Regions from separate parts of the Microbacterium murale genome, predicted to be linked through region 3. Evidence: predicted binding sites of a transcription regulator. Region 3 holds the regulator's gene; each other region holds the start of a gene.

Region 1 (7,872 bases), 1.7 Mb from region 3:
ATGTTGATCGGGTACCCCGCCGCCTTGAGGACAGTCCCGATGGCGCGGGAGATGTCACCGACCCGGGCACCAGGCCTGGCCGCCGCGATCCCCGCCGCCAGAGCCTGCTCGGTCGCGGCGATCATCGCCAGGCTCTCCGCAGGTTGCGCTTCTCCGACGACGAAGCTGATGGCAGCGTCCGCGGCGATTCCTCGGAGCGAGACGGCGAGGTCGAGCGTCAGCAGATCGCCGTCGGCGAGCGCGTAGTCGTGCGGCATTCCGTGGAGCACGGCATCGTTGACAGCCGTGCAGATGTAGTGGCCGAAGGGACCGTTCCCGAATGAGGGCGCGTAGTCGACGTAGCAGGACTGCGCGCCGGCTTCGGTGATCATCTCCCTGGTCCATCGGTCGATGTCCAGCAGGTTCACGCCGACCGCGCTGCGGCGCTTCATCTCCTGCAGGATGTCGGCGACCAGCGCACCGGTGCTCTTCGCTCGGGCGAGTTCGTCGGTGTTCAGAATCTCGATCATCCAATAACTATACCGGTGTTGTTATACCGGTATTAGAATCGGAATCATGATGGTCAGGATGCCGCTCTCTGCCGCAGAGATCGAACGAGGAGAACGCCTCGGCACCATGCTGCGCCAGGCACGGGGTGCACGCACGATGCTCGACGTCGCACTCGATGCAGGAGTGTCGCCCGAGACGCTGCGCAAGATCGAGTCCGGCCGCGTCGCGACACCCGCCTTCCCGACCATCGCTGCGATCGCCCATGCGCTCGGGCTCTCGCTCGATACGGTCTGGCGCGAGATCAGCCTGCCCGAGCCGACGCGTGTTCCCGCGCCGTTGAATACCTAGATCGGGTCTACCCGCGAGGGAGCAGATGTTCACGCGGCGATATCGAAGCGTGCGCGTCCGCCGAGTCTGGGAGTGCGTGCAGGGTCGACGTGAGCGGGAGGGATGAACCAGACCCGCGCGTTCACACCTGTGCCGTCGATATGGATGTCCCATCCGTTGTCGTGGATGCGATGGTGACAGCTCTCACACAGGAGGATTCCGTTGGAGAGGTCAGTTCGTCCGTGATGGCGTTCCCACCATCGCATGTGGTGGGCCTTGACCATTTCGGGCGGGAGGTTGCACATGGCGCATCCGCCATCGCGTTCGACGAGGGCGAGGCGTTGCGCCTTGGTGAAGAAGCGCTTCTTCCGACCCCAGTCGAGGATCTCGCTGTCTCCACCGAGGACGCAGGGGATCACCCCGCCGTCGGCGGCCATCCGTCGGGCAGCGGCTGCACTTATCGGCTGGTCGATGCCGTCGATCGTCGCGGCGCCAGTGGCGGATTCCAGGTCGTCGACGTGCAGCATCGGCACCGTGCGACGATCGGCATCGGGCGCGTCCGGATCGGGGGCGTCCTGGCGAGCAGCGAATGCCGCGCTCACGTATCCGCGAAGCGCGGCGACGATCGGCGCACCGGTCTCGACATCGAAGTTCCCGTTGAGATGCAACCGCCCGCCGCGCTCGAAGAACGTGAGCGACCGCTTGCCCCGCTGCTCGTCTTCTCGCGGTTCGACACCATCAGGGTCGAGCCATGCCTCGACCCGCACCACGAGCCGGCGGATCTCATCGAGCGCGAGTCCGGGCGCAGCATCGACAAGCAGCCTCTCCCCTTCCGCCGTCTGTTGCGGCCCGGCAGCGATACGACACCGCTCCAGCACCCCGATGATCAACGCGGCCGCCTGCGCACTCAGAGTTCCTGCCGCCATCGCCTCGCTCACCAGTGGGTACTTCGCCGGCAACCGGGCACCCAGAAGATCCGTGCGCACCGCCGTCGCCTCGCCCACCTTGATGAGACGGATGGCATCACCTGTCGACATGCCCGTGGCTGCGGCGATCAACTTCGCCGGAGTGCGGAAACCCTGCTGCTTCGCCAAAGAATCTGCACCGAGCTCCGTACGCGATTCGCTGGCGACACCCGCCGCCACGCCCACGTGCACCGCATCCAGTCGACGCTGCAACAAGCCGATCGCGTTCGTGACCGCGATCAGCTGATCCCTCGAAAGGTCGTTCGAGTCGCCAGCATCCGCCCACGCCACGTCGAGGCGGGAGATCGCCTCGTGCAGACCGGTCAACTTCGACATGCCTTAAGACTACCGCAGAGTGGTCCATTTGTCGAACAAAAGTTCGATTAATAGTGACGCAAACCTGACTCTGGTTGAAGAACGCGCGGCCGCCCTGACGACATTTCTTCGTATATATTTACTATTACAACCGCGGTCCCCAGCGGCGAACCGGGCCATGATCGGGGCCGCAGGGCGCAGACTCAAACCCCCGAACGCCGCGAGGCGCGATCTTCCGAACCGCCGAGATAGGTTGCCACGAGCGATCCCGTGTGGGGTGAGGTCTCGACCACGGCGTCGACCTCGTACACCTCGCGGAGCAGTCCGACCGTGAGGACATCTGCGGGCAGCCCCGACGCGCGGACTCGACCGGCGTGGAGGACCGCGACCCGATCACAGAAGCGCGCCGCGAGATTGAGATCGTGCAGCGCCGTGACAACCGTCATCTCGAGCGAGGAGAGGAGGCCGAGCACGTCCAGCTGGTAGCGGATGTCGAGGTGGTTCGTGGGCTCGTCAAGCACGATCACGTCCGGCTCCTGCGCGAGCGCACGAGCAAGCTGCGCCCGTTGCTGCTCACCCCCGGAGAGACTGCGCCAGGTCCGCGAGCGATAAGACCCCATTCCGGTCAGCAGGAGCGCGCGCTCGATCGCCGAGTGATCGTCACGGTCGAGCGCGGCGAATGTGCCGCGATGAGGAGTGCGCCCGAGGGCTGCGGTCTCGTGCACGGTGATGTCATCGTGCACTTCCGGCGACTGCTCGACGATCGCGAGGCGGCGCGCGACTGCGCGGCGCCTCATCGCCCGCAGATCCGAGCCGTCGAGCGTGATCGTCCCGCCATCCGGCCGACGTAAACCGGCGAGAATGCGCAGCAGAGAGGTCTTGCCGGCGCCGTTCGGCCCCAGGATGCCGAGTACTTCTCCCGCGCGCGCCTCGAGCGAGACTCCATCGAGGATGCCCTTTGCCATCGACCGACCAGACGATCTCGTGAGCCGTCAACGTCGTCATCGCCGTGCCGCCTTGCGCAGGACGATAGCGAAGACCGGTGCGCCGAGCAGCGCGGTGATGACGCCGACGGGGACCTCGTGCGGGGCGAACGCCGAGCGTGCGAAGGCGTCGACCCAGATGAGGAAGATCGCTCCACCTAATGCCGACAGAGGCAACAGCATCCGGTGCGTATGACCGGCGAGCAACCGGACGACGTGCGGGACGAGGAGCCCGATGAACCCGATCGCTCCGGATGCTGCGACAGCTGCGGCCGTCATGAGCGCAGTGAGGATCATCAAGGTCACCCGCGTCTGCGTGACGCTGATGCCGAGGGAGGCCGCCGTGTCCCAGCCGAAAGTGAAGGCGTCGAGTGCCGGGGCGAACAACAGGCAGGCGACGGCGCAGATCACGATGACCGCGGATGCCACGATGAGCGGCTCCCACCGTGCGCCGCCGAGCGAGCCGAGCAGCCAGTACGTGAAGCCCCTGGTGGAGTCGGCGTCGCCGTTGAGCATGAGCACGAGCGAGGTGACGGCTGAGAAGAACTGCGACACGAGCACCCCGGTGAGGACCACTCGAGCGGGGTTCGAGACGCGGCCGCCGCCGATCAGCACCAGCACGATCGTGAAGGCGACGAGCGCGCCGCCGAACGCTCCCATCGAGAGGCTCACGGCACCGGAACCCAACCCGAGGATCATCACCGCGACCGCTCCGGTGGACGCGCCGGATGAGACTCCCAGCAGGTACGGCTCAGCGAGCGGGTTGCGGGTGATCGACTGCAGAACGGCACCAGAGACGGCCAGCCCGAGGCCGACTGTCGCCGCGAGCAGCACTCGGGGAAGTCGAGATTCCCAGATCAGCGCGTCGATGAGCGGCGAGACGGGAGGCACTGGCGCGAGAGCGTCGAGTCCGATGTGCCTCAGGACGATCGCGACGACGTCGAGTGGTCCGATGCTCGCGGTGCCGACGAAGGTCGCCGCGATGATCGAGGCGCCGAGCGCCGCGGCGAAGAGGATGAGCACCACGGACGAGCGCAGACGCCGACGCACGCGGTCGCCCGCACCACGATCGGCTCTCCGCCGGGTTGACTCATCGACGGGCGAATCGACGTCGGGCGAATCGACGTCGGGCGAATCGACGTCGGGCGCTTCGAGTCGAACCGCCGAAGACGGATGCGCGTGCGCGTCAGCGCCATCGGCATCCGTCTCTGCGAGCTTCGTCATCGGCGTCCCAGGACGACGACATCGTCGTAGTGGCGCCAGATGACACCGCTCTCGGCGAAGCCGGCGGCGCGCAGCGCGCTGAGGTGCAGCTCGAGCGGCGCATGCGGTGTCGGCGGTCGAGCGGCGAAGCGGCGAGCACGCTCGCCGGCGTGCTGTGCGAGTTCCGGGAGCGCGACAGCATCCGTCCACCATTCGTCCCAAGTCCGCACGCCCCGTGAATGCGCCTCGTGCTGAGTGCGCTCGTCGTCTGCGGCGGCGACACGGCTGAGGAGAGGCTGCGAGGCGGGGTCGTAGCGCAGGTGATCCGCGTCCATGAAGACGCCGTCCGGTGGCAGCACCGTGCCGAGCGTGTCGTAGAGCGCGACCAGCTGCGCCGGCCGCAGCCAGTGCAGCGCCGTGGAGGAGACGGCGACGTGCACTGCACCTTCCGGCAGCTGCGTCTCCCAGCCGGGCGCCGCGAGGTCTGCGTCGAGAGCGCTGAAGCGCTCACCGTACCTCGAGCCGAGCCACGCGCCGGCAAGGGCGAGCAGAACGGGGTCGTAGTCGATGCCGATCACACGGGCGCCGGGGAACCGCTCGAGAATCCGCTGCGACAGACTCCCCGGGCCGCAGGCGAGGTCGACTGCGATGAGTCCGGTGCCGTCGGATGCCACATCGGCGGTTGTCGCGCATACATGAGCCACGACGTCGAGCATGATCTCGAAGCGCTGCTCGCGGTGCGTGATGTACGCCGCTTGTTGATCGTCCCAGCGGCGGATCAGGTCTTCGATCGCGTGCGTCATCACTTCACCGCCAGGTCGACGAGGCCCTGCGCCACGGTCGGGAGCGCCTGGACGCTGTGGATCGACGGGTCCATGTACTGGCCGGGGACGATGATGAAGCGGTCATTGATGACGGCATCCATCGTGGAGGTCAGCGGATCGCTCTTGAGGAACTCGATCTTCTCCTCGGCGGTATCTCCTGGGTAGCCGCGCGTGAGGTCGCCGAGAATGATCACGTCCGGGTCGCGCAGTGCGATCTCATCCCAGCTGACCTCCGGCCATTTCGTGGCCGCATCGCTGAAGAGGTTCTCTGCGCCGAGCATCTCGGTGACGGTCTGCGGCAGTCCGCCGGGTCCGGCGACCGAAGGTGTGGATGCTGATGCCGCGGTCGAGTAGAACCACACCAGTTTCGGCGTGCCTTCGACCTGCTTCGCGATCTCGAGCCCCTCGTCGACGACGGCCTGCTGGGCGGCGACGACTTCTTCGCCGCCATCCGGCACGTCGAAGATCTGCGCGATCGTCTCGATCTCGTCGAAGAGCATCTCGAACGTCGCTCCGCCCGCGACCGCCACGTGATAGGTGCAGTCGAACTCGCTGAGGTAGGTCGGGACGCCGAGGTCGTGGAGCTCGGTGCGTTCTCCTGCGTTCTCCGCGGTGAGGAACGATGCGAAGGAGGAGTAGACGAAGTCCGGTTCGGCCTCGAGCAGCGTCTCGTGCTTGAGGAGGCCGTCGGTCAGCAGTGGGATCTCGGCATAGGCATCGACGATGTCCTCTCCGATGGGGTCGGTCTCGTACGACGTGCCTGCGATGCGATCTTCGAGTCCCAGCGCGATCATGATCTCGGTGGCGGATTGGTTGAGTGACACGGCCCGCTGCGGCGTGTGCTCGATCGTGACGTCGGCGTCGCAGTTCTCGACGGTGAGGGGGAAGCCGTCACTTCCCCCGGCGGCGGCGGAAGCCGCGTCGTTCGAGGCGGGCCCGGATGCCGCGCCGCAACCGGCGAGGCCCAGCGTCGCCGCGGCGATCACGCTAATGATAATGATTCTCAGTCGCATGAACCGAGCGTATAGCTCTGGCTAGGCTCCTGGGAAATCGGCCCGCCTTTCTGCGTACCGTCGGCTGCCGTGGCCACGAGCTCAGTCGGGAACGGAGCGCACCACGCGTGCGGGAGACCCTACGACTACGGTTCGCGCCGGCACGTCTTTGGTGACGACGGATGCTGCGGCGACGACGGCGTCATCGCCGATCGTGACTCCCGCCAGGATGGTGGCGTTGGCACCGATCCAGACATTGCGGCCGATCGAGACCGGGGCGGGGTGCATGTCTGCGCGACGACTCGGAGCGAGATCGTGGTTGAGGGTCGCGATCACGACGTTGTGGCCGATGAGGCAGTCGTCGCCGATGGAGATGCCACCCTGGTCTTGGAACTTGCATCCGGCGTTGATGAAGATCCGCTTGCCGAGAGTGACGTTGCGCCCGAAGTCGGAGGAGAGAAGGGCGGGAACACGGTCACCGTCTCGTCGACGGGCTTTCCGATCAGGCGCGCCAGCAGCGCACGCACCTCGGCCGGCTCGTGGTACCCGCCGTTGAGTTCACCTGTGATGCGCATCGCGTCCTGACTCGTTCGATGCATGATCTCGTGCAGTGGTGAGTCTCCCGTGATGGTGCGTCCGGAATTCAGTTCGTTCAGAAGATCTTCCAGATCCATGTCTTGCCTCCTGCGTTGCGCTCTGGTGATCAGTCTGGATCGCGCGGTGCCGGATTGCGAGCGCAACCCGCGCATCACGAACCGGTCACGCGGTGCGCCGCCGCTCCAGCACCCCCGCGCACACGATCGCCACTGCACCGGCGATCGGCACGACGAGCAACCCTGCCCGCAACCCGGCGTTGTCGGCGATGAACCCCACGAATGGCGGCGAGAGCAGGAACCCGAGTCGCAGCAACCACGACACGATCGTGAGGCCCGCGCCGTGCCGCAGACCGGGCAGGGCATCAGCAGCCTGAAGGGCAGCGGGGATGAGGGTCGCGCTGCCGAATCCGGCCACCGCGAAGCCGAGAATCGTGCCCGGAACCGTCGGGAACGCCAAAGCCGTCCCCATGCCGACCGCGATGAGGAGTCCGCCGGCACGGGCGACTGCACGCTGCCCGAATCGGTCGACCATGCGGTCACCGATCATCCGCCCGATGAACTGCGCGCCGACGAGAGCGATGTATCCGGTGGTGGCGATCGCCGCCGGTGCGGCGAGATCCGCGCCGAGGTAGAGGGTCGCCCATGACATCCCGGCATCCTCCACGACCGCGCCGGCGATAGCGAGCAGCACGAGCGCGACGATCACGAACACGGTCTTCCCCGAGATTCCGCGTCGCAGCGCTCCCCCGATCTCCGAGCCGCCGGCGATCGCCTCCTCCTCGGTGACGTCATCGCGGCCGCGCAGGCACATCCGCAGAGCGACGAGCGACACGACGCCGAACACGATCGCCGAGATGCCCAGATGGATGCCGAGGGGCAGAGCCATTGCGATCGCCGCAGCAGACATCGATCCGCCGAGCACCGCACCGATCGACCAGATCGCGTGGAAGGAGTTGATGATCGAGCGTCCGTATCCGCGCTGCACTCGAAGACTGTGCGCGTTCTGGCCGACATCGGTGATGGCATCCGCCGCACCGCCGAGGAAGAGACCGAGCGCGAAGAAGAAGGCCGACGGTGCGAGGCCGGCGGCGAGGATTCCGAGGCTCGTGAGGATGGTGCCGACCACCGCCACCTTCGCCGAGCCGAAGCGGCGGATGAGCACGGCGGCTCCGAGCCCT
Region 2 (7,872 bases), 1.2 Mb from region 3:
GAAGACACCTGCGCCGCCGTCTCGCCGCTGTTGGAGGGCTGATCCCGCATGACCACCACCGCCGCCAGCGACGCGGCCGAGACCACGGAGCGGAGGGGACGCGCAGAGCGTCCTCCCCGCCCCGCGGGTGCGCACCGCCGCCGCGCGGCCGCGACCCGCGGGGACTGGATCGTCGGATACACGATGGTCGCGCCAGCAGTGCTCGGTGCGCTCGCCTTCGTGATCGCGCCGCTCTTCGCGGTGTTCTGGTTCTCGCTGCACGACTGGAACGTCCTGGCGAACACGTTCGTCTTCTCCGGAACCGAGAATTACGAGCGGATGCTGAGCGATCAGGGCCTGCACGACTCGCTGCTCGCGAGCCTCTGGTTCTCGATCGGCCTCGTGGTGCTGAACATCACGCTCGCGCTGTTCCTCGCCGTGCTGCTCAACCAGAAGCTGCCTGGGACGACCACGTTCCGCACCTTCTTCTTCTCACCTGTGGTGGTGTCGCTGGTGGCGTGGACGATCGTCTGGAGCTTCCTGCTGCAGGCGGACGGCGGCATCAACGGATTCCTCTCCCTCGTCGGCATCGACGGTCCGAACTGGCTCCGGAACGACTTCACCGCGATGATGTCGGTGATCGTCGTGCAGGTGTTCAAGAACGTCGGCATGAACATGATCCTGTTCCTCGCCGCACTCCAGGGTGTTCCGGAGGAGATCATGGAGGCCGCGCGCATCGACGGCGCAGGCGCCTGGCGCCGGTTCCGCGCGATCACCCTGCCGATGATCAGCCCGACCATCCTGCTGGTCTCGATCCTGACGATCGTCGGATCGCTCGAGGTGTTCGCGCAGATCGCCGTCCTCACCGGCGGCGGACCGGGCAACTCCACGACGGTGCTCGTCTACTACCTGTACCAGCAGGCGTTCCGCTTCAATGACTTCGGCTACGCCAGCGGTATCTCCGTGCTGCTGTTCATCATCGTCCTGATCCTCACCCTCATCCAATGGCAGACGCGAAAGAGGTGGGTGTTCAATGAGAACTGACGCTCCGCTGGCCGATGTCGACCCGATCGACACGACGACCGTGGTGACCGGATCGGCCACCCCTCCGCACCGTGTGCGCGCCGGCAGCTCGCGTGCAAAGCGCCGGTGGATCTCGATCGGCCTCGTCGTACTGCTCGCCGTCATCAGCATCCCGTTCGTCTTCCCCACCTGGTGGATGGCGACGTCGAGCCTCAAGCCGATGAGCGAGATCCTGCGCAAGGTCCCGACGCTGTGGCCGGAGAATCCGAGCTTCGACGCGTACGGCGAGGTGTTCCGTCTGCAGCCGTTCGCACAGCAGTACTGGAACAGTCTCTACATCGCGGTGATCGTGACCCTCGGGACGCTGCTCGTCGCGGCGATGGCCGGTTACGCATTCGCGCGCATCCGCTTCCCCGGTGCCAATGCGCTGTTTCTGGTGGTGCTCGTGGGCCTGCTGGTTCCGAGCGAGGTGACGATCGTGCCGCTGTTCCGGTTGGTCAATGGCATGGGTCTGATCAACACGCACTGGCCCCTCATCGTGATCCCGATCTTCGGCGCACCGGCTGTGCTGTCGATCTTCATCATGCGGCAGTTCTTCCTCGGGCTTCCGACCGAGCTGGAGGAGGCCGGGCGCATGGACGGCCTCGGCCGTTGGGGCATCTTCTGGCGGATCGCGTTCCCACTGTCTCGCCCGGCACTGGCGGCGGTGGCGATCTTCACGTTCCTGAAGTCGTGGAACCTCTACCTCGAGCCGATCGTGTATCTCTCGAGCAAGGACATGTTCACGCTGCCGCAGGCTCTGACCCAGTACGTCGATGCGTACGGCGGGCCGATGTGGAACGTGCAGCTGGCCGCGACGACGCTGACGGTTGTACCGGTGCTGCTGGTCTTCCTGTTCGCGCAGAAGCAGTTCGTGCAGGGGCTGGCGCACACCGGGCTGAAGGGCTAGCGCGTACTTCGCCTGTCCCCTGTGGCGCGTGCTGTCGCGCGCGCTGAAAGGAGGAAAGTGTCGGCTTCTCTCAACGGAAGGCGACACTTTCCTCCTTTCGACCTCCCGGGAACGCCGGGAGGACTGCAGTCAGGGAGGGCGGGGCCAAGGATTCCAGCCGTCGAGCGTCGAGAGCGTCTGCACTGCAGCATCCAATCGTGCTTGAGGGAAGTCCTGACTGCGCACGGAACCGCTGCGGGAACCGCTATCGTCAGCGAGCCGGAATCCGACGCCGTGCTCACCCTGCTCGCTCCTCGTATCGACCCTCGACGACCATCCGGACCACCCACTCCATCCGATCCGTGCTCGATCACTGCGCCGTCGGCGCCGCGGAACTCGACGGGTTCGATTCGCACTCACCCGATGGCACATGATCCAAGACGACGGCGATGAGAGGTCGCGACGGGCAGTGCCGCTCGCGTGCGACGCCGGTGGACGCACATCCGCGTCACCAGCGCCGCACGACGGAGTCGTCATCGCACGCGGCTCCCGTCAACTCGTGAGCAGTCCGCGCCCATTGCCGTAACCGTTCCCCGGGCCATTCCCGTGACCGTTCCCCGGGCCATTCCCGTAACCGTTCCCCGGGCCATTCCCGTGACCGTTCCCCGGGCCATTCCCCGGCCCGCTCCCGGGACCAGAGCCGTCCTCGCAAGCGGCAAGTTCATCCTCGCTCGGCGTGAACCGCAGCCAGTCGAATCGTGCCTCGGCATCGGGCGCGCCTGCGACACCGCGGAAGGCCGACACTCCGATGCCGGTGGCCGCGAGCACGTCCGACTCGATCGGCTGGCCGATGCGGATGAACTTCTGGCCATCCGTGGACAGAGAAGCCGTCACCCATTCGCCGTCACTGCTCATGCGCAGCCACACGGTGCCACCCATATCCGCCGGCGGGAAGACGCTGTCCTCCCACGTCCACGTGTCGAAGCGATCCTTGCCGTTGTTCTTCCAGGTGAAATCGAGCCGCTGGCCCTGCTGTGCGTACGACCAGACGAGCTTGGCGTTGTTCAGGTCGTCTCGGTAGAGCACGAGTCCCGCCTGCTGGTACTTGGCCACCGGCGCGTAGTCGAGCTCGGTCGTGACCTCCCACGCCCCACCCGGAACGGCCAGTTGCGGGATGGTCGCACCGTCGATCGAGGTGGTCGGGGATGACATCACCAGATCACCGTCTTCCACACGCTGACGATTCTCGCCGTCGCGGACGACAGTCCACGCCTCGCCCAGCGCCTCGCCGTCGAACTCGTCGGAGCCCTCGCCCGCGCACAGTTCGTACAACGGGTCCTCGGGATGCGTGTTGAGCGGATCCCTCGTGCCTTCGGGGTCGAGCACCGCGTGGGCGATGGTCGTGCCGCTGCGTCCGCCGATCTCGAAGATCATGTGGGTGACGCCGTCCTCATCCACGATCTGCGGCGAGGATGTGCGTCCTTCCTCCGGCGGGAACGGGCTCGGGATGTACAGCGGCATCGGGTCGCCGACGCTGCGAAGGTTCTCGTCGAGCTTTTTCGCGAAGATCGTGCCCGCGCTCGATCCGTAGAGCACATACTGCGTGCCGTTCCACTCCCAGATCTCGGGTCCTGCGACGTTCGTCCCCTCGACCGCGGTCGGCTCGACCACCCACCCCGGCTGCGCCTCCCAGTTGATCAGGTCGTGGGAATAGGCGAGCCCGATGCGTCGCACGTTCGAGGTGTCGTTGACCATGAAGAACATCGCGTGCTCCCACCCGTTCTCCGGGAAGGGGTTGGCGAAGATGCGGTTGTACGAGGTCTCGGTGGCGTTCTGCCCGAACTGCTCGGTCGTCATGACGACGCCGCCGTAGTCGAAGTGCACGCCGTCCGTCGACGTGGCGTAGCGATCGGTGTCGTTCTCGCCGTGGAAGTAGAGGAACACCTGCCCGGTGTCCTCGTTCCACACGGCATCTGGTGCGGACACATGCGAGACGTCGTAGATGCCATCCCAGACATTCGACACGATCGGATTGACATCGTGATGGGTCCACGGCCCGTCGAGCGAATCGGCGTACATGAGGTTGATGCCGCCGGGGGCGTCATGCGGAGCGAAGTAGACGTACCACTCTCCGAGAGGGTTCTCGAGATACTCCCCCGCGTGGAACACCGACGGGAAGATGAACTCGTTCCCCGGATTCCAGGTCTCGTCCGTGAATCGATCGATGATCGGACCCTGCGTGGTGAAGACCGGAAGTTCGTCTTCCGGTGCAGCGGATGCCGCGGTCGACGCCGTGCCCGCGATGAACGCAGTGGCGACGAGCGTCAGCGAGACCGCTGCCGCGGCGATTCTCCGTCGAATGGCCATGGACTTGCTCCTCTCGGCGCCTTCATCGGCGTCGCTCAGGCAAGGCGCCCGCCTTGCTCACAGCGCCTGATCGTACCCACGCCCAGCGGTCGCGGTCACGGCGATAATGCGCATTATTTGGCGGTGCGGAGCATTTTCGGTGCAGGCTGCGCGGGAACGGCGGGCGGAAGCGATGCAGATCTACGCCCGTTTGAGCGCGTCTGCCGTCGCGGCATCGGCCGGGTAGAACGCCTCGATGTGGAGATCGTCGACGGTGACGTCCACCGCTGAGACGACGGACGCGGCGATGCTGAAGAATGACAGTTCATCGTCGCCGACCCCCAGACGCAGAGGCACGACGACATCACGAGGCGCCGCCCGCTCTGCGTCCGGCCCCGGGTAACCGCTCGCCTCTTCGAAGAGCTCACCCAACTGCGCGTCTGCGGTTCGCTCGAAACGATGACGCACCTGGCCGAGCAGGAATGCCCTCCACTGCCCGAGGTTGCGGATACGCGGCGCCAGCCCATCCGGGTGCAGCGACAGTCGGACGGCGTTCACGGGCGGTTCGACCAGATGATCGGCGCAGCCGACGAGGAGGAGATCGGTGGCGGCGTTGCGATCCACCACGTTCCACCACCGATCCAGCACGAGGGCGGGATGGGGCATGTGGGCGTCGAGGAGCAGCCGGAAAGCATCGGCGACCGCGTGCAGTTCGGGCGATCGCAGATCGCGCTCCAGGTACTTCGGCGCGTATCCGGCGGCCAGGAACAGTCCGTTGCGCTCACGCAGAGGGATCTCCAGCGACTCGGCGAGACGATCGATCATGCCCGGCGTAGGCCTGGACCGACCGGTCTCGACGAAGCTCAGATGCCTCGTCGAGACATCCGTGTCCATTGCGAGCTGCATCTGCGTCAGCCGTCTTCGCTCACGCCAGCCCTTGAGAAGCGCACCCACCGGCGCGTCGGTCTCCGTCGTCATCGTCATGTTCCCGACTCTATCCACCCTTCGTCACCGGATGATTACCTCCGAGGTAATCGACGCGATGACCTCCGTGCGATCGACTGGCGTCATCACAACACCGACAGGAGAAACACCATGAACGACATCGTGAACGCATACCTCGACACATGGAACGCCCCGACGATCGCCGCCGGGAAGGAGCTTCTCGAACGGCACTGGTCGGTCGATGCGACATACGTCGACCCGCTCGCAGAGGTCAGCGGACGCGAGGGCATCAGCGCCGTCATCGCTGCCGTCCACGAGCAGTTCCCCGGTTTCGTGTTCAGTCTGGTGTCCGGGCCAGACGCTCACCACTCGCAGACGCGCTTCCAGTGGGGGCTCGGTCCCGCTGGTGCAGAGCCGATCATCATCGGCTTCGATGTCGTGACCCTCGACGAGGACGGACGCATCCGCAGTGTGATCGGCTTCCTCGACAAGGTACCTGCCTGATCCGTGGACGTCGGAGGGCGCAGGCATCCTCCGCGCCCTCCGACAGGTCCGCCTGAGTCGTTCAAATACTCGACGGTACTTATCCACAGACTCCAAGTCTGTCGTATAAATGTCCGACCCGGGGTGTTCAATGGAATCATGCACAAGGTCGTGGAGCAGCTCAAGGGTCTCGAGGACTCGCTCAATGCTGTGGCGCGCGGTGCCTTCGCCGATGAGGTGATCTCCGAACTTTCGAACGCCGATCTGGCCGAGCTGCTGGTGACGTGCGGGCGGATGCAGCGCCGAATCGAGGGCATGCAGATCGAATCGACAGTGATGGTCGTCGAGCGGTCGGCGCCCATGTACGACGACCGGATCACGCTCGCCTACGGGTGCTCGACTCCGGCAGATCTGCTGCGGATGCTGACGTTGTGCGACACTCACGCGGCACGACGCATGGTGCGCGCGGCACGGTGGATGCGTCGAGAGCGCAGCGTGACCGAGGGCTGCTTCCTGCCGGCGTACCCACGGTTGCGCGACGCGATGGTCGCGGGCGACATCGGAGTCGCGGGACTGGTGTCCGCAATCGCACCGTTGGAGCAGTCCGGGCCGCGCATCCTGGAGGCGGAGCTGCAGGAGGCCGACCGGCAGCTCGGGGCGTTCGCCCGGGGGATCGACTCCGTGACCGATTCGGAATCGGATGCTGTGAGCTCAGGGCCCCTTCCGACGCCTGAGGAACTCGGATTGCTGTCGCAGGTGCTGGTGGCATATCTCGATCAGGACGGCGCAGAACCAGAGGATCAGCGCGCGGCGCGCAGGCGCGGCCTCTCGATCGGAGCACTGCGTGAGGGAACTGTGCCTGTGCGAGGCGAGTTGCTGCCGGAGGTCGCCGGGCAGTTGCAGCTGCTGCTCGATGCGCAGCTGAACCCGCGAGTGGAGGCACCGGAGGAAGCACCAGGAGTGCACTTCGTGCCGTCCGACGAGTTGCCGGACGAAGACCTCGCGCGCGCCGATTCGCGCACCCGCACTCAGAAGCAGCACGACGCGTTCGCGGCGATTCTGAATGCAGCCGCGAGCTCGAACCAGATGCCCACCCTCGGCGGCGCGGCACCCACTCTTGTCGTCGCGATCGATGCTGCCGACTACGCGACCGGCAAGGGCTGGGCGCAGGTGCTGAACACCGGCGCATTCATCCCCGCACGTGTGGCCGCGCAGACCGGCTGCGCGGGAAGCATTCAGCGCGTGCTCTTCGACGACAACGGACGAATCGTCTCGATCGGCACCTCAGCGCGCATCTTCAATGCTCTGCAGCGGCGAGCGATCACGCTGCGTGACGGCGGCTGCATCATCCCTGGCTGCACGGTCCCCGCCACCTGGTGCGAGATCCATCATGTCCGCGAGCATGCGGACGGCGGGCCGACGCATACCGACAACGGTGTGCTGCTGTGCTGGTGGCATCATCGGAACCTGCACCTTTCCGAATGGCGGATCCGCATGCGTGATGGGGTCCCCGAGGTGCGCGGACCGCGATGGTGGGATCCGGATCAGATCTGGCGAAGCGCGGGCAGGGGGCGGTCACCGGCCAGCGGTCGCTCACGAGAACGCGAACGCCGTCGAGAACCCGCCACCGCCTGATCGGGCGGACGGCGAATGGGCGCAGGGCGCGGGCTGCGGCTACTCCCCCGTGGCGACCGGACGATCTGGAGTGTTCGACCACTGACTCCAGGAGCCGTGGAAGATCTTCGCGTCGATGCCCGCTTCGGCGAGCACCAGCGCGGTGTGCGCCGCGGTGATGCCTGAACCGCAATAGGCCGCCACCGGCGTGCCGTCGGTGATGCCGGCATCCGCGAAGTTCTTCTTGAGCGACTCGAGATCGAGCAGGGTGCCATCGCTCGCAACATGCTTCCCGGTCGGCAGGTTCACGGCTCCGGGAATGTGTCCAGCGATCGGGTCAAGCGGCTCGGTCTCGCCACGGAAACGCTCCGGCGCCCGCACGTCGAGAAGCACACCGGATGCCGGGAAGGCAGCAGCCTCGTCGATCGTCAGGCTGTCGCCGGCGATGTCCGTCAAGGTCACCGTTCCAGGCGAGTACTCCATCGAACCGCTCTCGATATCACCGCCGGCGTCCTTCCAGGCCTGCCAACCTCCGTCGAGAACCCGCACGTCGA
Region 3 (7,872 bases):
GTCCGGCGGAGAGCAGCAGCGCGTCGCGATCGCCCGTGCACTCGTGAACCGTCCGCAGGTACTGCTCGCCGACGAGCCGACCGGAAACCTCGACCCGGCGACCTCCGTCGACATCATGCAACTGCTGGCGCGGATCAACGCCGGTGGCACGACCGTGCTGATGGCCACTCACGAGGCCGCGTTCGTGGATCAGATGCAGCGCCGAGTGATCGAACTCCGCGACGGTGAGATGGTGCGCGATGAAGTGCACGGCGGATACGGCGATCGGTCGATGATTCCGCAGCTCGTGCCGGAGCAGGAGCGGGGCGCCGCCGCGACGGCCGCGCTCACCGCGGTGCAGGAGGTGCAGCGTCAGACGGAGTCGCTCGAGCCGCTCACCGCTGAGATGATCGCGTCGATGAGAGCGGCGCGGAGCGCCGCAGGCGCTCCGGCTGCCGAGACGAATTCTGCCGCTGACACCCCCGCATCCGCGCCGGCCGCAGAGCCCGCGCCGGCCGCAGAGCCCGCGCCGACCGCTGTCGGCCCTCGCACCCACCCGATCATCCTTCCGGAGGTCGACGTCGCCGAGCTCGGAGTCGCCGACCGCCTCGGGCTCGCGGATAGCGGCGACGACGAAGAAGTGGGGCCGACATCGTGAGAGTGGGGCTGATCCTCGCCGAGGCCCTCGGGGGCCTCCGACGCAACATCTCGATGGTGATCTCGGTCGTGCTCGTGACATTCGTGTCGCTCACGTTCGTCGGCGCGGCGATCCTCATGCAGGGCCAGATCAGCACCATGCGCGACTACTGGACCGAGCGTGCCCAGGTGTCTGTCTCGATGTGCTCGACCGTCTCGACGGGCGAGAGCTGTCTCGATGGCGCCGCCACACCGGAGCAGGTCGACCAGGTGCGCGCAGAACTCGAAGGCGATCCGCTCGCCTCGCTCATCGGCGACCTCCGATTCGAGAACAAGGCAGAGGCCTACGCGAACATCACCGAACTCCTCGGCGAAGAGCAGGCGAGTGTGCTCACCGAGGAGCAGATGTCGGAGACGTTCTACGTCACGCTCAAGGACCCCGGTCAATCGCAGGTGATCGTAGAGGCTTTCGCCGGCATCAACGGTGTCGAGGAGGTGCGTGACCAGCTGCAGTATCTCGATCCGCTGTTCTCCGCTCTCACCGTCGCGACCTACATCGCCGTCGGCATCGCGGTACTCATGCTCATCGCCGCCATCCTGCTGATCGCCACGACGATCCGATTGTCGGCGTATGCGAGACGCAAGGAGATCGGGATCATGCGCCTGGTGGGCGCCTCGAACCGATTCATCCAGACGCCGTTCGTGCTGGAGGGCGTGTTCGCCGCCTTCATCGGCTCGGTGCTGGCCAGCGCCGCCGTGGTCGCCGGCGTGCACTTCGGCGTGAACGGCTATCTGAAGGGCCGGGTGCCGTTCATCACCACCTGGGTGACGATGCAGGATGCTGCGCTCGTCGTGCCCGTACTCATCGGCATCGGTGTGCTTCTTGCTGCGCTGTCGGCCGGCTTCGCGATTCGTCGCTGGCTGCGCACCTAGCATCCGTCTGCGTCGTTGTAGACTGATGGGCTGTCGTGCGTTCGGCGCGGCACGGATCAGGAGAGCATCATGCCCAGGGAACGCGGGGAGAAGGTCGTCGCGACCAATCGTCGCGCACGTCACGACTATAACATCGAGAAGTCGTACGAGGCGGGGATGGTGCTCACCGGCACCGAAGTGAAGTCATTGCGGCAGGGCCGCGCGAACCTCAGCGATGGGTACGCGTTCGTCAAGGGGAATGAGATCTTCCTCGACTCGGTGCACATCCCCGAGTACTCGCAGGGGCACTGGACGAATCACTCGGCCAAGCGGATTCGCAAGCTGCTGCTGCACCGCGAGGAGATCGAGAAGCTGCAGCATGCGGTGTCCGCAGGCGGGTACACGCTGATCCCGCTCAAGCTGTACTTCTCGGACGGGCGAGCCAAGGTCGAGATCGCTCTCGCGAAGGGCAAGCGCGAGTTCGACAAGCGCCAGACGCTGCGTGAACGCCAGGACACCCGAGAGGCCCAGCGCGCGATGCGCCTGCGCAATCGCGTGGGGGACTAAACCTCTACAGCTCGGGCTGGAAGTCGAACACTTTCCCGAGGAAGCGCAGCTCGCGCTCGAGCGCGTCGATGATCGTCTCCGCGCGGCGGAACCCATGCCCCTCACCCGGGTAGACGACGTACTCGTGCGGGATGCCTCGTGCCGCCAGCGCGTCGCGGATCGACTCCGACTGCGATGGCGGGACGACGCGATCATCGGCGCCCTGCAGCAGCAGCACAGGCACATCGATCTGCTCGACGTGGGTGAGCGGGGAGCGGTCGATGTAGACCTGTTCGGCAGCGGGCAGCGGGCCCACCAGGCCGTCGAGGTAGTACTTCTCGAAGTCGTGCGTGTCTTCGGCCAGGGCGCGCAGGTCGGTCACACCATAACGACTGATCCCTGCGGCGAACACGCCACCGCGCACGAGTGCCGCGAGCACCGTCCATCCTCCCGCTGAGCCGCCGCGGATCGCGATGCGACTCGGATCCGCACGTCCGGATTCGGCGAGCCCGCGCGCGGCGGCCAGCACATCGTCGACGTCGGTGATTCCCCATTCGCGGTCGAGCCGCTCGCGGTAGGCGCGGCCGTAGCCGGTCGAGCCGCCGTAGTTCACATCCAGCACGCCGATGCCGCGGCTCGTGTAGAACGCGATGGCTGCGGAGGCCGCCCCTGCGACGTGCGCGGTCGGACCTCCGTGCACGAAGACGATGTACGGCGGAAGCTCTGCGTCTGGCGCTGCGGCATCGGGATTCGCCGGCGCGTAGTCGAAGGCGTGCACCGGCCCGTTCGCGCCCTCGAATGCGATGCGGGAGGCGGGCGGCATCCACGCTTCATCGGAACGTATGCCGCCTCTGATGCGTTCGACGGCTCCCGAATCCACGTCAACGGTCCACAGACCTGCGCTCACGTTCGCTCCGCCGCCGGAGAGCAGCACACGCGTGCCGGACGCGTCGTCGATGCTGACGTGAGCAGTGGCCGGCACATCCAGGCGCTTCTCTGACCCGTCGCTCCCGATCAGCACGACCTCGTCCGAGCCGTTCGTGCGCACGGCGACGATGCGGCCGTCGGCGAGCGGCTGGTACCAGCGGTTGCCCAGTACCCACAGGCCGTAGCCTGTGTCGGCGTCGGCCGGTGCGATGGCCTCCGGCATGGAAGCCTCAAGCCCGTCCATCCGCCGTCGATACAGGTTCCAGCGGCCGGTGGGATCGTCGGCGTAGACGAGCTCTGAATCGCTGATCCACTCGGGCTGCAAGGCAGCATGAGCGCGGGTGTCGGCGAAGACGTCGCCGCCGACGTTGGTGATGCTGAGCATGGCCTGCTGCCATGGCATCTGGCGTCCGCTCCACTCGACCCACGCGATGCGGGTGCCGTCGGGGGAGAGCGCGGGGTGGGCGAAGAACGCGCTGCCCTGGACGAACACGCGCATGGCGTCCGCGTCGGCAAGACCGGAGCCATCTGTGGGGATCTCGACGATGGCGCGCCGGTGCGGTTCCACAGACAGATCCTCGCGCACGGCGAGAAGGCGCCCGTGCTGCAGACGGAGTCCGCCATGGTTCGGACCCTCGGGTGTCAACGGCTCCGGCTCCGCGCCCGGCCGCATCCGGTACACGCGCTGGTCGCCGGCGTCGACGAAGAACAGCGTGCCGTGAGCATCCGCCGTCCACGCGCCGCCGCCGTACTCGTGCACTCGCGATCGCGCACTCCAGGGCTCGGGCAGCAGCACGTCGCCAGTCGAACTGCGCACCGTGACACGACCGCCCTCGGCGGGCACCGACTCCCCCCACCAGATCTCGTCGCCGACGAAACGGGCACCGTCGATGCGCGGGGCGGATGATGCGATATCGGCGGCGTGGAAGGGGGACGGCCAGGTTCCGTACGGCTGCATGCTTCGAGCCTAAGCGGCGTCTGCCGTGTGCAGCCGCGTGGACGTCGTCGCCGTCTGATGTCCGAATGACGAAGAACCGCCCCTCCGAATCCGGAGGGGCGGTTCTTCGTGGATGCCGTCAGACCGCGCGCAGCACCGCGACGATCTTCCCCAGCACAACGGCGTCGTCGCCGAGGATGGGCTCGAATGAGGAGTTGCGGGGGAGGAGCCAAGTGTGTCCGTCGCGCTGGCGGAACGTCTTCACAGTGGCTTCGCCGTCGAGCATCGCCGCGACGATCTCGCCGTTCTCCGCCGTGTTCTGCGTGCGCACGACGACCCAGTCGCCATCGCAGATGGCGGCGTCGATCATCGACTCACCGGAGACCTTGAGCATGAACAGATCGCCCTTGCCGACGAGCTGGCGGGGGAGCGGGAAGATCTCCTCCACCTGCTGCTCTGCCGTGATCGGGATACCGGCGGCGATCTGACCGACCAGCGGCACCATCGCCGCATCGCCGACCGGAGTGGCTGAGTCGGCGGGGTTCTCGCCGCTGGTGCCGGGCAGGTCGATGAGTACTTCCATGGCACGGGTCTTGCCCGGGTCGCGGCGCAGATAGCCGCTCAGCTCCAGCTGCCCGAGCTGGTGGGTCACGCTCGAAAGCGACTTCAGACCGACGGCGTCGCCGATCTCGCGCATGCTCGGCGGATAGCCGTGCCGTGCGATCGAGGTCTGGATGACCTCGAGGATCGCCAGCTGCTTCGCGCTGAGGTTCTTGCGCCGACGGGTGCGCGGGGCCTCAGGGCTGGGGACGGAGATGTCGCTCATGGGTGCTCCTTCGTGCGCGCTCACGGTGCTGATCGTCGTGTCCACGGCGCTCATCTTCGAATGTCGGTGGCCCGTGGTGTGGTGTTCGTATCGAAACCGTATCCGAGAAACACACCGAAACGGAAGATCTGTTCGAGCGTGTCGGTAAATTCAGCGGGTGGGTTTCGAATAGGTCTTGACAGATGTTCGAATTCGAAGATACATTCGGTACGTAGCTTCGCATTCCCCGCTCCCGGCCGAGCGGCGAATGCGAACGCTACGCCAAAAGGCGAAAGTCCAGAGGCAGCCAAGAGGCAGAGGAGAGTCACATGAGCACCATCAGCATCAGCGCCCCCGCAGTCCCTTCCGTACGTGCAACGTCCAGTGCTTCGACGCGACTGCGACTGACGGCACGCGGACGTCGGCTGCTGGTCGCCCTCGCGGCGCTCCCCCTGGCTGCAGGGATCGGGTTCGCTGCTCTCAGCGGCGGCTCTGCTCTCGCTTCCGGCGAGGCAGTGGAGACCACTGACTTCGACACGGTCACGGTGATGCCCGGCGACACGCTCTGGGCGATCGCCGAAGACGTCGCCCCCGGAGAAGACCCCCGCACGGTGATCAGCGAGATCGAGAAGCTCAACGCGCTCGGCGGCGGTTCGCTGCAGGTCGGCCAGCAACTCGCGATCCCCGCGGAGTACGCCGACTGAACTCCGCGTTAACATGGGGAGGGTGACTGTCTCACTCAGCGACCTCCCCCTTCGCGACGATCTTCGCGGCCTCACCCCCTACGGCGCACCTCAGGCCCCGCTGGCCGTCGCGCTGAACGTCAACGAGAACACCCATCCGGTTCCGGATGAAGTGGCGAGCGACATCCTCGACGACATCGCCGTCGCGCTGCGTGATGTGAACCGCTACCCCGATCGGGAGTTCACGGCGCTGCGTGAGGGATTCGCCGAGTACCTCGGCCACGACCTCGACGCGTCGCAGATCTGGGCGGGCAACGGTTCGAACGAGGTGCTGCAGCACATTCTGCAGGCCTTCGCCGGACCGGGTCGAACGGTCTTCGGCTTCGCACCCACCTACTCGATGTATCCCCTGCTGGCGCAGGGCATTGGCGCACGTTGGACAGCCGGCAGCCGTCAGCCCGACTACACGATCACCGCCGAGGACGCGGTGGCTCAGGTGATCGAAGCTGACCCCGACGTGATCATGCTGTGCACTCCGAACAACCCCACGGGCACTCCGCTCGGGCTTGATGTGGTGGAGGCCGTCTACGAGGCCTCCCGCGGGATCGTGGTGGTGGACGAGGCATACCAGGAGTTCGCGCCCCGTGAATCGGCATCCGCTCTCACTCTGCTCGAGGGACGCCCTCGCCTGGCCGTCTCGCGAACCATGAGCAAGGCGTTCGCATTCGCCGGTGCGCGGGTCGGGTATCTCGCCGCCGATCCGGCGTTCATCGATGCGCTGCGGCTCGTGCGGCTGCCGTATCACCTGAGCGCCCTCACTCAGGCGGCCGCCGTGGCTGCATTGCGCAATGCGCCGACGATGCTCGGCATGGTCGACGACATCATCGAGCAGCGTGATCGGATCACCGCGACCCTCGAGGCGCTCGACTACGAGCCGCACGAGTCGTGGTCGAACTTCGTGCTGTTCGGAGGAGTGGCCGATCCGCAGGCGACGTTCCATGCCCTTTACGAGCGGGGAGTGCTGGTGCGTGACGTCGGCATCCCGAATCACTTGCGCGTCACCGCGGGGACCGAGGCGGAGACCACGGCATTCCTGGACGCGCTGGCCTCGATAGGATCGGCGTCATGAGCGTTTCCCGCACCGCCACTCGTACCCGCAGCACGTCTGAGTCGACCGTCGAGCTCGAACTCAACCTCGACGGCACAGGGCAGAGCCACATCGATACGTCGGTGCCGTTCTTCGACCACATGCTCACGGCCTTCGCGAAGCACTCGCTCACCGATCTGACGGTGCGGGCCTCCGGTGACACGAACATCGACGCCCACCACACGGTGGAGGACATCTCGATCGTGCTCGGGCAGGCGATCCGTGAAGCGCTGGGCGACAAGTCCGGCATCTCCCGTTACGGTGACGCGCTCGTGCCGCTCGACGAGGCGCTCGCACAGGCGGTCGTCGACATCAGCGGGCGTCCTTATCTCGTGCACTCGGGCGAACCGGCGGGTTTCGAGCACCACCTCATCGGCGGCCACTTCACCGGCTCACTCGTGCGTCACGTGTTCGAGGCGATCACGTTCGGCGCGGGGCTGACCGTGCACGTGCGCGTGCTGGGTGGACGCGACCCGCACCACATCGCAGAGGCGGAGTTCAAGGCGTTCGCCCGTGCGTTCCGCCAGGCGAAGGCGCTCGACCCTCAGGTGGTCGGCATCCCCTCCACCAAGGGCGCGCTGTGACGCGCACGCCCACTGTCGCGGTCTACGACTACGGTTCCGGCAACGTCCACTCCGCGGTCAAAGCCCTCATCGCGGCGGGCGCGGACGCGACGCTCACGGGTGACCGTGCGGCGGCGCTGGAGGCGGATGGACTGTTCGTCCCCGGCGTCGGCGCTTTCGCCGCGGTGCGCGAAGCGCTCCGGACCAAGGGCGGTGACGAGATCATCGAACGCAGGCTCGCCGGTGGTCGGCCCGTACTCGGAGTGTGCGTCGGGATGCAGGTGCTGTTCTCCCACGGTGTGGAGCGCGGACAGGACGTCGAAGGACTCGGCGAGTGGCCGGGAAGCGTGACGGAGCTCGATGCGCCCGTGCTGCCGCACATGGGCTGGAACACCGTCACTCCCGATGAGGGCAGCGTGCTGTTCCGCGGTATCGAGGACGAACGCTTCTACTTCGTGCACTCGTATGCCGCGCAGAGCTGGGAGCTCGACGTGATCCCACCGTTCCCGCAGCCCGCGCTCACGTGGACGACCTACGGCAGGCCGTTCCTCGCCGCGGTCGAGAACGGGCCGCTCTCGGCGACGCAGTTCCACCCCGAGAAGTCGGGCGACGCCGGGATCCAGTTGCTGCGCAACTGGGTGCAGAGCCTCTGACGAGGAGCCGCTCCGACCGGCAGCCGCGCCGCCGACGCACAGGTCACCGGATACCGTACGTCTCCCGCAGTACGGGCAGCCACT

Evidence for each region. Region 3 encodes LexA, which represses DNA repair genes until DNA is damaged. Its sites were predicted from a motif close to TCGAACANNTGTTCGA; they were not measured.
Region 1: a site for LexA is predicted at 2,149-2,164, ahead of QFZ46_RS09950 (HNH endonuclease signature motif containing protein). Genes of this name have one in related genera too.
Region 2: a site for LexA is predicted at 5,827-5,842, ahead of QFZ46_RS07535 (HNH endonuclease signature motif containing protein). Genes of this name have one in related genera too.

Annotation. Positions count from the first base shown of each region.
Region 1 covers NZ_JAUSXK010000001.1:2,012,690-2,020,561, reverse strand. Annotated here, with positions in the region: gene map (type I methionyl aminopeptidase) at 1-509, opposite strand, end outside; gene QFZ46_RS09955 (helix-turn-helix domain-containing protein) at 559-837, shown strand; gene QFZ46_RS09950 (HNH endonuclease signature motif containing protein) at 867-2,117, opposite strand; gene QFZ46_RS09945 (ABC transporter ATP-binding protein) at 2,300-3,061, opposite strand; gene QFZ46_RS09940 (FecCD family ABC transporter permease) at 3,098-4,303, opposite strand; gene QFZ46_RS09935 (class I SAM-dependent methyltransferase) at 4,300-5,085, opposite strand; gene QFZ46_RS09930 (ABC transporter substrate-binding protein) at 5,085-6,119, opposite strand; partial or broken gene QFZ46_RS09925 (DapH/DapD/GlmU-related protein) at 6,201-6,772, opposite strand; gene QFZ46_RS09920 (MFS transporter) at 6,858-7,872, opposite strand, start outside.
Region 2 covers NZ_JAUSXK010000001.1:1,531,868-1,539,739, forward strand. Annotated here, with positions in the region: gene QFZ46_RS07505 (ABC transporter substrate-binding protein) at 1-42, shown strand, start outside; gene QFZ46_RS07510 (carbohydrate ABC transporter permease) at 49-1,023, shown strand; gene QFZ46_RS07515 (carbohydrate ABC transporter permease) at 1,013-1,951, shown strand; gene QFZ46_RS07520 (DUF1349 domain-containing protein) at 2,483-4,297, opposite strand; gene QFZ46_RS07525 (helix-turn-helix domain-containing protein) at 4,478-5,260, opposite strand; gene QFZ46_RS07530 (nuclear transport factor 2 family protein) at 5,372-5,725, shown strand; gene QFZ46_RS07535 (HNH endonuclease signature motif containing protein) at 5,864-7,339, shown strand; gene QFZ46_RS07540 (sulfurtransferase) at 7,379-7,872, opposite strand, start outside.
Region 3 covers NZ_JAUSXK010000001.1:288,675-296,546, reverse strand. Annotated here, with positions in the region: gene ftsE (cell division ATP-binding protein FtsE) at 1-637, shown strand, start outside; gene ftsX (permease-like cell division protein FtsX) at 634-1,548, shown strand; gene smpB (SsrA-binding protein SmpB) at 1,618-2,094, shown strand; gene QFZ46_RS01495 (S9 family peptidase) at 2,099-3,958, opposite strand; gene lexA (transcriptional repressor LexA) at 4,077-4,763, opposite strand; gene QFZ46_RS01485 (LysM peptidoglycan-binding domain-containing protein) at 5,072-5,446, shown strand; gene QFZ46_RS01480 (histidinol-phosphate transaminase) at 5,460-6,554, shown strand; gene hisB (imidazoleglycerol-phosphate dehydratase HisB) at 6,551-7,156, shown strand; gene hisH (imidazole glycerol phosphate synthase subunit HisH) at 7,153-7,788, shown strand; gene QFZ46_RS01465 (hypothetical protein) at 7,832-7,872, opposite strand, start outside.